DNA from 2 places in the Streptomyces sp. NPDC012935 genome. Region 2 is predicted to be linked to the other one. Evidence: riboswitches for the same ligand, from Rfam matches in the RefSeq annotation. Region 2 holds a riboswitch; the other holds the start of a gene.
The links. A riboswitch is a leader RNA that binds a small molecule or an ion and turns the genes downstream of it on or off. The one in region 2 is predicted to bind cobalamin.
Positions count from the first base shown of each region.

Region 1: linked by a shared signal. The riboswitch ahead of metE (5-methyltetrahydropteroyltriglutamate--homocysteine S-methyltransferase) and the one ahead of ACFY5C_RS14445 (cobalamin biosynthesis protein) in region 2 are both predicted to bind cobalamin.

Region 1 is NZ_JBIBBC010000017.1:52,437-58,798, forward strand. Features, by position in the region: gene ACFY5C_RS32120 (dolichyl-phosphate-mannose--protein mannosyltransferase) at 1-883, shown strand, start outside; gene ACFY5C_RS32125 (serine hydrolase) at 995-1,396, opposite strand; partial or broken gene ACFY5C_RS32130 (ABC transporter ATP-binding protein) at 1,414-1,944, opposite strand; gene metE (5-methyltetrahydropteroyltriglutamate--homocysteine S-methyltransferase) at 1,968-4,286, opposite strand; cobalamin riboswitch at 4,465-4,660, opposite strand; gene ACFY5C_RS32140 (3-hydroxybutyryl-CoA dehydrogenase) at 5,026-5,895, opposite strand; gene aceB (malate synthase A) at 5,892-6,362, opposite strand, start outside.
Region 2 is NZ_JBIBBC010000005.1:54,373-60,734, reverse strand. Features, by position in the region: gene ACFY5C_RS14450 (cobyric acid synthase) at 1-1,521, opposite strand, end outside; gene ACFY5C_RS14445 (cobalamin biosynthesis protein) at 1,518-2,459, opposite strand; cobalamin riboswitch at 2,560-2,702, opposite strand; gene ACFY5C_RS14440 (hypothetical protein) at 2,818-3,039, opposite strand; gene ACFY5C_RS14435 (anion permease) at 3,092-4,324, opposite strand; gene ACFY5C_RS14430 (lysozyme) at 4,489-5,238, opposite strand; gene ACFY5C_RS14425 (class II aldolase/adducin family protein) at 5,447-6,178, shown strand.

The DNA.
Region 1 (6,362 bases), on a different contig from region 2:
CATGGCCGGGGCCTTCCTGGGACTCGCGGCCGCGACCAAATGGAACGGCCTGTACTTCCTGGCCTTCTTCATGCTGCTGACCCTGCTGTGGGACGTCGGCGCCCGCCGCGTGGCAGGGGCGCGGCACCCTTACCGGGCGGTCCTGCGCAAGGACCTCGGATGGTCGGTGCTCTCCGTCGTTCCGGTCGCCGTGGTGACGTATGTGGCCACGTGGACCGGCTGGTTCCGCTCCGACACCGGCTACGCACGCCACTGGGCCGACGGCCATGGCGGCACCTGGTCATGGATCCCGGCTCCGCTGCGCAGCCTGTGGCACTACGAATACGGGGTCTACCAGTTCAACGTGGGACTGCACAGCTTCCACAAGTACGAGTCCAACCCGTGGAGTTGGCTGGTCCTCGGCCGCCCCGTGCTGTTCGACTACGAGTCCCCGAAGCCCGGAACGGACGGCTGCCGCACAACGGTCGACTGCTCGCAGACGGTCCTCGCCCTGGGGACGCCCCTGCTGTGGTGGACGGCGTGCCTCGCCCTGGCGTACCTGCTCTACCGGTGGGCCCTGCGCCGCGACTGGCGTGCCGGCGCCATCCTGTGCGCGGTGGGCGCCGGTTACCTGCCCTGGTTCCTGTACCAGGACCGCACGACCTTCTCCTTCTACGCGGTCGTCTTCGTGCCGTACCTGTGTCTGGCCGTGGCCATGATGATCGGGGCGCTGCTGGGTCCGCCGGGGGCGGGCGAGACGCGCCGTACCGGGGGTGCGGTCGCGGCGGGCGCACTGGTCCTGCTCATCGCCTGGAACTTCATCTACTTCTTCCCGATCTACAGCGGGCAGACGATCCCGTACGCCGACTGGCACGCCAGGATGTGGCTCGACACCTGGATATGAGTCCGACGGGGCCCGGCTACCGGGTCTTCGAGGATCGTCCCTCGCAGAGCGCCGTCCGGACGGCCGCCTTGATGTCGTCGCTCTGTGCGTCCGGCCCACCCGGGCCGAGGTTCACCATGACCGTCGCCTGCCGGCCGTCGACCGTGGCGCCGCCCGCCGTCTCGTACCCGGGAATGTCACCGGTGTGCCCCCAGTAGCGGCCACCACAGGGCAGTGGCCTGCTCTCCAGGCCATCTCCCGCAGTTGCGCCGGGCGCAGCAGTTCGCCGCGCAGGAGAGCGGCGAGGAAGCGGTTGACGTCGCTGCCGCTGGAGATCAACTCGCCGGACGGGCCCGCGACCGAGGGGTTGATCGCGGTGATGTCCCTGAGCGGCGCGTCCACGCCGGGCCGTACGTACCCGCGCGGGTGCGGTCCGGGGATCGCCGAGGCGTCACCCGGCACGTACGTCTCGCGCAGACCGAGCGGCGTGATGACGCGCCGGCGGATCTCCTCGCCGTACGTACGGCCGGTCACCCCAGGACGAGGAGTCAGGGTTGCCGGGCCAGGGCCCGGGCGATCGGCACGCGTTGGCGCTCGCTCCCGGAGAGCCGGCCGAAGGGGCGGCCGGCCAGGTCGGCGCCGTCCACGGCGGTGAGCGCCGACTCGATCAGCGCGGCGTCCTCGGAGGTGTCGCCGTCGAGCAGCCGCGTGTGCGGAGTACGGCCCGCGGCGACGATCGCACGGTCCGTCAGGTCGAAGTCCGCGCCGGGCTCCTGCGGTGGTGCAGGAGCCGAGCCCGCGGGCTCCTGCACCACAGCGGCCACCGTGCGGGCCACCTGCCGCACGGGCAGTGACCTGGCGTCGGTGCCGTCGACACGGACCTCGCCGCCGGCGGGGCGCAGGTCGCGGTAGACGGCGCGCAACAGGCTGGACTCGCCGCTGCCGTTGAGGCCCACGAGGCGGATCACCTCGCCCGGGCGGGCGATGAGGGAGACGTCCTCCACCAGGTGGTGCGCACCGCCGGTGAGCGTGACGCCGGCCTCAGGGCCGGGGAGGGAGCGCCGACGCGCCCTCCCCGGCAGATCACTCCCGATCGCTGCCGGTCTCAGGACGCGGAGAGTTCCGCACGGACCGTGCGGGCGGCGGTGACCAGGTTCTCCAGTGAGGCGCGGGTCTCGGGCCAGCCGCGGGTCTTCAGGCCGCAGTCGGGGTTGACCCAGAGGCGTTCGGCGGGGATGGCCTTGAGGCCGGTGCGCAGCAGGGACGCCGCCTCCTGGGCGCTGGGGACGCGTGGGGAGTGGATGTCGTACACGCCGGGGCCGGCCTCGCGCGGGTAGCCGTGGGCGGCGAGTTCGCGGGCGACCTGCATGTGTGAGCGGGCGGCCTCCAGGCTGATGACGTCGGCGTCCAGGTCGTCGATGGCCTGGACGATGTCGCCGAACTCGGCGTAGCACATGTGGGTGTGGATCTGGGTGTCCGGACGCACACCGCTCGTGCTGAGCCTGAACGCCTCCGTCGCCCAGGCCAGGTAGGCCGGACGGTCGGCGCAGCGCAGCGGCAGGGTCTCGCGCAGAGCGGGTTCGTCGACCTGGATGACCGAAGTCCCGGCTGCCTCCAGGTCGCCCACCTCGTCGCGCAGGGCGAGGGCGACCTGGCGGGCGGTGTCACCGAGAGGCTGATCGTCGCGGACGAAGGACCAGGCGAGCATGGTGACCGGGCCGGTGAGCATGCCCTTGACGGGGCGGTCGGTGAGGGACTGGGCGTACTGCGTCCAGCGCACCGTCATCGGTTCGGGGCGGGAGATGTCGCCGGCCAGGATCGGCGGACGGACGTACCGCGTGCCGTAGGACTGCACCCAGCCGTGCTGGGTGGCGAGGTAGCCGGTGAGCTGCTCGGCGAAGTACTGGACCATGTCGTTGCGTTCGGCCTCGCCGTGCACCAGGACGTCGATCCCGGTCTTCTCCTGGAAGGAGATGACCTCCTGGATCTCGGCCTTGATGCGCTCCTCGTACCCTGCGGCGCCGATGCGCCCGCCGCGCAGGTCGGCGCGTGCGGCGCGCAGTTCGCCGGTCTGCGGGAAGGAGCCGATGGTGGTCGTCGGCAGCAGGGGCATGCCGAGGTGGGCGCGCTGGGCGGCGGCGCGTTCGGAGTACGGCTGGGAGCGGCGGGCGTCGGCCTCGGTGACGGCGGCGGCGCGGGCGCGGACGGCCGGGTCACGGGTGATCGGCGAGCCGGCGCGGGACGCCAGGTCGGCCCGGTTGGCGGCGAGTTCGGCGGCGACGGCGTGCGTGCCCTGGGCGAGGCCCTTGGCGAGCGTGACGATCTCGGCGGTCTTCTGTTTCGCGAATGCCAGCCAGCGCAGGACCTGCGGCTCGATGTCCCGCTCCAGGCCCGTGTCCAGGGGCACATGGAGCAGGGAGCAGGAGGCGGCCACGTCGACCCGGTCGGCCAGCCCGAGCAGGGTGCCCAGGGTGGACAGGGACTTCTCCAGGTCGTTGACCCAGATGTTGCGGCCGTTGACCACACCGGCGACCAACCGCTTGCCGGGCAGCCCGCCGACCGCGGCGAGTGCGTCCAGGTTCGCTGCGGCGGACCCGGTGAAGTCCAGCGCCAGCCCTTCGACCGGGGCCTTCGCCAATACCGGCAGGGCGTCGCCGACCCGGTCGAAGTACGAGGCGACCAGCAGCTTCGGGCGGTCGGTGAGGGCACCGAGGTCGCGGTAGGCCCGCTCGGCGGCATTCAGCTCGGCCGGGGTGCGGTCCTGGACAAGGGCGGGCTCGTCCAGCTGCACCCACTCGGCGCCGGCCGCGCGCAGGTCGGCGAGGACCTCGGCGTACACCGGCAGCAGGCGGTCCAGGAGCGTGAGCGGCTCGAAGTCCGCGGCGACCCCGGGGGCGGGCTTGGCGAGCAGCAGATACGTGACCGGGCCGACCAGGACTGGGCGGGCGGTGAGACCGAGCGCGAGGGCCTCCTTCAGCTCGGCGACCTGCTTGGTCGAGTCGGCCGTGAAGACGGTGTCAGGGCCCAGCTCCGGCACCAGGTAGTGGTAGTTCGTGTCGAACCACTTCGTCATCTCCAGCGGCGCCACGTCCTGCGTGCCGCGCGCCATGGCGAAGTAGCCGTCGAGGGTGCCGGCCGTGACGGAGTGCCGGTGGCGCTCGGGGATCGCGCCGACCATGACGGTGGTGTCCAGGACGTGGTCGTAGTACGAGAAATCACCGGTGGGCACCTCGTGGATGCCGGCGTCGGCCAGCTGCCGCCAGTTGGCGGCGCGCACGTCGGCGGCCGTGGTGCGCAGGGCGCCAGCGGTGACACGGCCCTTCCAGTAGCCCTCGACCGCCTTCTTCAGTTCCCGGTTCGCGCCCTGGCGGGGGTAGCCGTACACGGTGGCCCGTGCTGCCGCGGCTGCGGACTTCGTGGTCACGGAGATCTCCTTCGCGAGATGAATCCCTGAGATCCCGGCGACGGGACGAGAGCGCGAAGGGGTGACGAACCGGACGGTCGGAGCGTGCGCGGCTGGGCACGGTCGTCCGCCTGGTATGTACGCCGACCCGCCCTCGAGGTCACCGGGATGTCCGCGCACGGGTCGTCCGCGCGCGGGCAGTTGGCAGGTCTTCGGACTCGCGGGCACGTCCTCCTGACCGGAGGACACCTACTGGCCGTCGCTTCCCAGGCCCTCTTCGTCGGGCCCAGTGCGGATGACGGCGGTCGTTCCCACTCACCGCTGCGGGGCAGTCCCGGATTCTCACCGGGTTCCCTCTTGCGACGCATCCCACCTGGCGGGCGGGGCGAACCAGCTGCACCGGCCAGCCTACGGGGTGGCACCTCGCAGGGCAGCGCGGCATCCGTCATCCGGATGGTGAAATGGGACACCCGCGACGACGCCCCGGCTGCTGGCCGAGGTGTACGGAGTGGAGCCGAGGTCGCCCTCCATCCGCGCACGGGCGCACCCGAGATGACCTTCCCCGGGGAGCCGCAGGCGGTCGCCGCGACCAGGACGGGCCACTCGGCAGGCTCTGAGTGCCCGGCGCGTTGCGAGGGCGGGAGCGCCACAGAGCGGGAAGCGCCTGACAGCGCCTCCCGCCCTTCCCCTGTGTCAGCCGCGCGGGAACCCTCACTCCCGGCGGCGACGCGGACCCCTCAGCCCGCGTCGTACCAGGCCCTCAGTCCTGGTCGTAGATGTGGAACCCGCGGCCGGTCTTGCGGCCGAGCAATCCCGCCTCCACCATCCGCTGGAGCAGCGGGGGAGGGGCGTAGAGGGGCTCCCTGAACTCGTCGTAGAGCGACCCGGCGATCGAGGCGACGGTGTCGAGGCCGATCAGGTCCGCGAGCCTGAGCGGGCCCATGGGGTGGGCGCAGCCCAGCTCCATGCCCGTGTCGATGTCGGCGGCTGTGGCGAAGCCGGACTCGGCCATCCGGACCGCCGACAGCAGGTACGGGATGAGCAGGGCGTTGACGACGAAGCCGGCCCGGTCCTGGGAGTGGATCACCGTCCTGCCCAGCGTCCTGGTGGCGAATTCCCGTACTGCGGCAAGCGTCTGAGGCGCCGTGTGCAGCGAGGTCACGATCTCCACCAGCGGCAGCACCGGCACCGGGTTGAAGAAGTGCAGGCCCACCACCCGGTCCGCCCGGCCGGTCGCCATGCCCAGCCGCATGACGGGGAGTGAGGAGGTGTTGGTCGCCAGCACCGCCTCCGGATCCTCGACGATCTTGTCGAGCGCGGCGAAGACCTCGGTCTTGGCGGCCGGGTTCTCGATGACGGCCTCGACGACGAGCTGCCGGTCGGCGAGATCGTCCAGGCTGCCGCTGAAGGCCGTGCGGTCGAGCGCGTCTCGCGCTGCGGCCTCCTCCAGCCTGCCGCGGCGCACCGCGCGGTCGAGTGACGCCGCCATCCGGTCCCGTGCGGCGCGGGCCGCGACCTCGTCCACTTCGCAGACCACGGTGTCGAGGCCGGCCCGTGCGCACACCTCGGCGATCCCGGCCCCCATCTGCCCGCCGCCGACCACGCCGACGCGCTGGATGCCCCCGCTCACGCCCCGGCCTCCGTCCGCTTCACGAGGTGCCGCGTGTACGCGTCCGGGGTGAAGAACAGCGGCAACTCGCCCGCCAGGGCGGTCCGTTCGAACAGGGCGCGGATCTCGTCGACGGGCGCCCACGGGTACTCGCGGCCGAGCGCGACGACCTCGTCGTCGAGCAGCCGCAGCACCGTCTCCCGGTCGATCACCCGGTGCCGGAGCCACTGCCAGATCTGCACGCGGGCGATCTCGGCGGTGGCCGCGTCCTCCATCAGGCCGTACAGCGCGACCGCGCCCTGCCCGCGCAGCCAGGCGGCGAAATAGCGCAGCGCGACGGCGATGTTGGTGCGCACGCCCTCCTCGGTCGGCGGCCCGCTGATCCTGCGCACCGACAGCAGGTCCGCCGCGCTCACGTCGACGTCGTCGCGGGTACGGTCGATCTGGTGGGGCCGTTCGTCGAGGACACCGTCGAAGACCTCGCGGCA
Region 2 (6,362 bases):
CAGTCCTTGCGGCGCGCCCGACTCGATGAGCCGCCAGAGCGCGTCCGTGTCAGCGTGCTGTTCGATCAGGTCGCCGAGCCGGTCGAGCTGCTCCTCGCGCAGCGCGGCGAACGACGTGTCGGGGGCCGGCACGAAGCGGCGGCCCGCGGCGGCGGCCACCTCGCGCAGGAAGGCCCGCCGGAAACCGTCCGACTCCAGCGAGCCGTGCCAGTGCGTGCCCCAGGTCTGGCCGACCCGGCAGCCGTCGAGGAAGGCTTCCCCGCCATGGATCTCGGCGACCCCGTGGTGGATCTCGTACCCCGCGACGTGCTCGCCGAGGGCTTCTCCCACCGGCCGGGTCAGGGTCTTCTCGCGGGCGAACCGCACCCGCACGGGCAACGCACCGAGCCCCTCGACATGACCCTGCCGGCTCTCGACCTCGTCCTCGATGTGCTCGCCGAGGACCTGGAAGCCGCCGCAGATGCCGAGGACGGGCCGTCCTTCGGCGACCCTGCGCTTCAGGGCCTGTGCGAGCCCCCGCTCCCGCAGCCACTCCAGCGCGCGAACCGTCCCCCGGGTCCCCGGAAGGATGACGAGATCCGCGTCCGCCAGCTCCTCCGGCCGGTCCACGAACCGCACCACGACACCGGGTTCGGCGGCCAGGGCGTCGATGTCGGTGAAGTTGGACATCAGCGGGACGGCACAGACGGCGACCCGCAGCACGTCCTCGCCGACGGGCGGGGCGACGTTCGACTCCCGCACGGTCCCGCGCAGGGACACCCGCAGTCCGTCCTCCTCGTCGATGCCGAGGCCGTGCTGGAAGGGGAGGACGCCGTAGGTGTGCCGTCCGGTGAGGCCCAGCAGCATGTCGAGCCCCGGCTCCAGGAGGCTGACGTCCCCGCGGAACTTGTTCACCAGGAACCCGGCGACGAGCGCCTGGTCCTCGGGCGAGAGCAGGGCGATCGTCCCGAAGAAGGAGGCGAACACGCCCCCGCGGTCGATGTCACCCACCACCAGCACGGGCAGCCCGGCATTGCGGGCGATACCCATGTTGACGATGTCGGTCCGCCGCAGATTGATCTCGGCCGGCGAGCCGGCCCCCTCACAGATCACCGCGTCATACGTGCCCCGCAACTCGGCGAGACAGTCGAGCACGGTCCCGAGCAGCTGCTCCTGCCGCCCGCCGTGCAGCCTCTTCCCGGGGGACGACTCCCCAGACCCCCCGAAGAAGCCGCGTGCGCTCAGCTCACCCACCGGCTTGCCCAGCAGCACGACCTGACTGCTCTGCTCCCCACCGGGCTTGAGCAGCACGGGATTCATCAGCGCGGTCGGCTCGACCCGGCAGGCCTGTGCCTGCATGGCCTGGGCCCGTCCGATCTCGGCGCCCTCACGCGTGACGAACGAGTTGAGGGACATGTTCTGCGCCTTGAACGGCGCGACCTTCACTCCCTGCCGCACCAGCCATCGGCAGATCCCGGCGGTGACGACGCTCTTGCCGGCGTCGGATGTGGTGCCGGCGACAAGGAGACCACCGCCCGTCATGAGGTACGTCCCTTCGCGATGCGGCGCGCGACGGCACAGACGCCGAGCGCCAGCCAGCCGACGCGCTTCGACAGCCGTACGGCCCGTTCGATGTCCTGCGTGCCCACGGCCCGCCCGTCCCCGTTCAGCACGGGCCGATGCTCGACGCGTCCGCCGTACGACAGCGTCCCGCCCAGCCGCACCCCGAGCGCCCCCGCGAACGAGGCCTCCACGGGCCCGGCGTTGGGGCTCGGATGCTTGGCGGCGTCGGCGCGCCACGCTCGTACCGCCCCACGGGGGTCACCCCCGGCGACGGCGGCGAGTACGGCGGTCAGCCGGGATCCCGGCCACCCCGCCAGGTCGTCGAGCCTGGCCGAAGCCCAGCCGTACCGCCGGTACTTGGGCGACTTGTGCCCCACCATGGCGTCGAGTGTGTTCACGGCCCGGAACCCGACCAGCCCGGGAACGCCTGCCACGGCGCCCCACACCAGGGCCCCCACCACCGCGTCGGAGGTGTTCTCGGCGACGGACTCCACGACGGCCCGCGCGATCCCGTCCGCGTCCAGCGCCTGCGGATCCCGCCCGCACAGATGCGGCAGCCGGGCACGTGCGCCCTCGATGTCCCCCGCTTCGAGCGCCTGCCCGATGACCCGGGCCTCCCGGGCGAGCGAAGTCCCCCCGACGACCGCCCAGGTGGCGGCGCCGGTCAGCGCGACGGCGGTGGCGGGGGACGTACGTACGAGACGAGCTGCGGTGGCGCCGAGGGCCACGGCGCCACCGGCGCACACGGCGGTGTGCACCGCACCCCATGCGCGGTGGTCACGCCACAACACCCGTTCCACGGCGGCGGCGGTCCGCCCGAACACGGCGACCGGGTGTCCCCGGCGAGGATCGCCGAGCAGCAGATCACCGAGAAGTCCGGCGGCGGCGCCGTACGCGAAGACGCGATCGGCACGCATCGGGGTCAGCCGAGCGTCGAGTCAGACGAGGGTCCGGTTCTGCATGTCGATCGGCAGGCGAGCATCGCGTTATGTCCTCACTCAGGGTGTCCACGCCCTGGTTCGACGAGACCGGCGGTGAGAGTTCCTGGCTCCCGGGGGTGTCTACCCCGGTGACAGTGGCGGGACCGCGCCGGATTCACACCGGCTTCCTCTCCTGCCGCCGCACATGGCTCCGGCAGTCCACCACGGGGTTGGAACGGCCGTCAACTTGCCGTTGACCTGCGAAGGGAGAGTGTGCGAAGGCCCACACAGCAGTGAGGTGCGGGACGGTGATCCGTCCCGCACCTCGGGTGTTTCAGGTGATGCGCGTCGTGCGTCAGGCCACGATCAGATAGATGCCGTACGCCACTGCCGCCGCGCATGCCGCGAAGCACGCGTACGCACCCGTGACCGCGAGAGAGGCCGAGTCGCCCTGGGCCGCGGCCCGTTCGCGCCGGGACAGGCCTGCGATGCCGAGGGTGAACAGGCCCACCAGGGCCACGGTGACCACGAGGCTGACGCCGAAGACGGAGCCGAGTGCCGCCCAGTCGATCTTCATGCTTCTGCTTTCCTGAGTGTGTGAGGGGGAGTGACTGGAGTGACCGGGTGCGTCAGACCGTGGCCTTCGAAGGCTCCGGCTCCGAGGACTGGGCCGGGATGGTGGCCGTGAGTTCCTCGGTCGCCATGCCCGCGGGCGGCGGGGTCACGGCGGCCATGGCCGTGGTCACCACGCCGGCCGGCTCGTCGGACTCGTTGACGTTGGTGTGGTCGATGACCTCACGGCGGGAGATCTTCCAGATCGCGGCGCTGGAGGCGACCAGGAACACCGCGACGACGGCGGTGCCCCAGGCGCCGAAGCCCGTCACGTACTCGGCGATCGCGCCGACCAGCGCGGCGGCCGGGAGGGTCAGGCCCCAGGCGACGAACATGCGGGTCGCCGTCGACCAGCGGACCACACCGCCCTTGCGGCCGAGGCCCGCGCCCATCACCGCGCCGGAGACGGAGTGCGTGGTGGACAGGGAGAAGCCGAGGTGGGAGGAGGCCAGGATGACGGTGGCCGCGCTGGTCTGGGCGGCGAAGCCCTGCTGCGGCTGAAGGTCGGTCAGGCCCTTGCCCATGGTGCGGATGATGCGCCAGCCGCCGAGGTAGGTGCCGAGCGCGATGGCCAGGCCCGCGGAGAGGATGACCCACATGGGCGGGTCGGAGTCGGGGGCGAGGGTGCCGCCGGCGACCAGGGCGAGGGTGATGATGCCCATGGTCTTCTGCGCGTCGTTGGTGCCGTGGGCCAGGGAGACCAGGCCGGCCGAGGCGATCTGGCCGGCGCGGTAGCCCTTCTTGGCGGACTCGCCGTCGGCCTTCTTGCCGAGCGAGTAGGTCAGGCGGGTGGCCAGCAGCGCCGCGATGCCCGCGACCAGCGGGGCGGCGATCGCCGGGATCAGCACCTTGGTGACGAGCGCGTCGCCGTGGACCGCGCCGACGCCGGCCGAGGCGATGGTGGCGCCGATCAGACCGCCCATCAGCGCGTGCGAGGAGCTGGAGGGCAGGCCCACCAGCCAGGTCAGCAGGTTCCAGAGGATCGCGCCGACCAGCGCGGCGAAGATGACCTCGGGACGGATGCCGGTCTCGTCGACGAGACCTTTGGAGATCGTGTTGGCGACCTCCACGGAGAGGAAGGCGCCGACAAGGTTCAGCGCGGCGGACATGGCCACCGCGACCTTGGGCTTGAGCGCACCGGTCGAGATGGTGGTGGCCATCGCGTTGGCGGTGTCGTGGAAACCGTTCGTGAAATCGAACGCGAGTGCGGTTACCACCACAATCGCGAGGATCAGCGAGAAGTTTTCCATTTACCCAGGCAATCGTTCGAGGTCATTGGCCGGACGAACGTAAGTAACCTGAGTGAACGGAAGATGAACTGGGGTGAGCCGCACGGTGTCCGCGGGAGGGGGTTAATCGTCCGGTGGGCGAGGCCCCCGTCCCTCGGCCGTCGCGCGGCCCAGGCGCCGCAAGGTCAGTAGCCTCGGGCGAACTTCCTCAGCTGGGTCATGGACCCGTTGAAGAGATTCTGGTCACCCGGCAGGCTTCCGCTGCCGTTGTCGTACTGCCAGATGGTCCAGAACCGCCATCCGGCCGGCAGCGCCCCCGCGCTGGAGGAGTTGTAGCGCGCTATCCACAGCGCGTGATTCGAGGCGAAGGCGCGGCTGCCGCCGGTGCAGTTGTTCCACCAGTGCGTGGTGGTGTAGATCACCGGGCGACGGCCGGTCAGCCGCTTGACCTCGTTGCTGAAGGACTGGATCCAGCTGACCATCTTCGCCTTGCTCAGCCCGTAGCACTTGTGCCTGCTGTAGGGGTTGTACTCGATGTCGAGAGCGGGTGGCAGGGTCCAGCCGTCGGACCGCCAGTCGCCGCCGTTGCGCACGAAGTACGCGGCCTGCGTCCTGCCCGGCGACTTGTTCGGCAGCGCGAAGTGGTACGCGCCGCGTATCAGGCCCGCGTTGCGGGAGCCGTTGTACTGCTGGCCGAAGTAGGGGTTGCGGTAGGTGTGGGACTCGGTCGCCTTGACGTAGACGAACTTGGCGCCCTTGCTCTTCGCGCTCTGCCAGTTGACGTTCTTCTGGTGGGAAGAGACGTCATGGCCCTTGGGCTTGCCGGCCGCCGCGGCCGGTATCTCGGCGAGTGCGGTCCCGCCGAGCGTGAGCGCTGCGACGGATATCGCCAGAAGGCGGGAGCGGTGACGGGACGGTTTGCGATCACGGGCCATATTTCCCCCCGGAATGGCGGCGTGCACGACAAATCAGCCAGAGGCTACGGGAAGATCGTTGAATCCTGATCGATCCCAGGCCAAGGTGGGGGGTGGAGGGTTATGTCCAGGTATGTGCCCTGCCGGACGCCGGTCCTCCTCCCCTAAAGTGCCCCGGCCCGGCGGTGACTTGGTGCCGTGCCGCGGCCACGCCTGGCAGGATCGCCGCATGGCTGAGGAGCGGCGGGACCAGCGGGGCGCGCGGGACACGCGGGAGGGCGCACAGGAAGTGGGGGAGTCGTGGGGCCGCAGTGCGCGCCCCGAGGAGGCGGAGGCCTGGGAGGCCCTCGTGGCGACGGCCCGCCGGACCGTCTCCGACGGCCTGGTCGTCGGCACGTCCGGGAACGTCTCCGTGCGGGTCGACGACACCGTGCTGGTCACACCGTCGGGGGTGCCGTACGACCGCCTGGCGCCGGAGGATGTGACCGGGGTCGACCTGGACGGCAGGCAGGTGCTGGGCGCGCTGGTGCCGACGAGCGAGCTGCCCATGCATCTCGCCGTCTACCGGGCCACGGACGCCGGCGCCGTCGTCCACACCCACGCGGTCCACGCGACGGCCGTCTCGACCCTGGTGCCCGAGCTCCCGCTGATCCACTACATGGCCGCCGCCCTCGGCGGCCCCGTCCGAGTTGCCCCCTATGCGACGTACGGCACCCAGGAGTTGGCCGAGAACATGCTCCAGGCCCTCACCGACCGCACCGCCTGCCTCCTCCAGAACCACGGCACGATGGCCTACGGCACGACCCTGCACCAGGCCTACGACCGCACGGCCCAGCTGGAGTGGATGTCCCGCCTGTGGCTCACGGCATCCTCGGTACCGGGCCTGTCCCCGTCGCTGCTGTCGGAGGGGCAGCTGGGGGAGGTGGCGGAGCGGTTGCGGGGGTACGGGCAGCGGGGGTGACGTGGGGCTGTGACTGTGGGGGTGGGTGCGGGTGCCCAGGGCCGCACTCCGACGCCGGTCCAGGTATTTCAGCCAGTCCGGCGTTTGAGGACGAGGCCCGCCAGGGCCGAAGCGGGGGTCTGGGGGCGGCAGCCCCCAGAGGGGCACGCGCCGGCACGACGCACCCCGCAAGCCCACGGCAGTG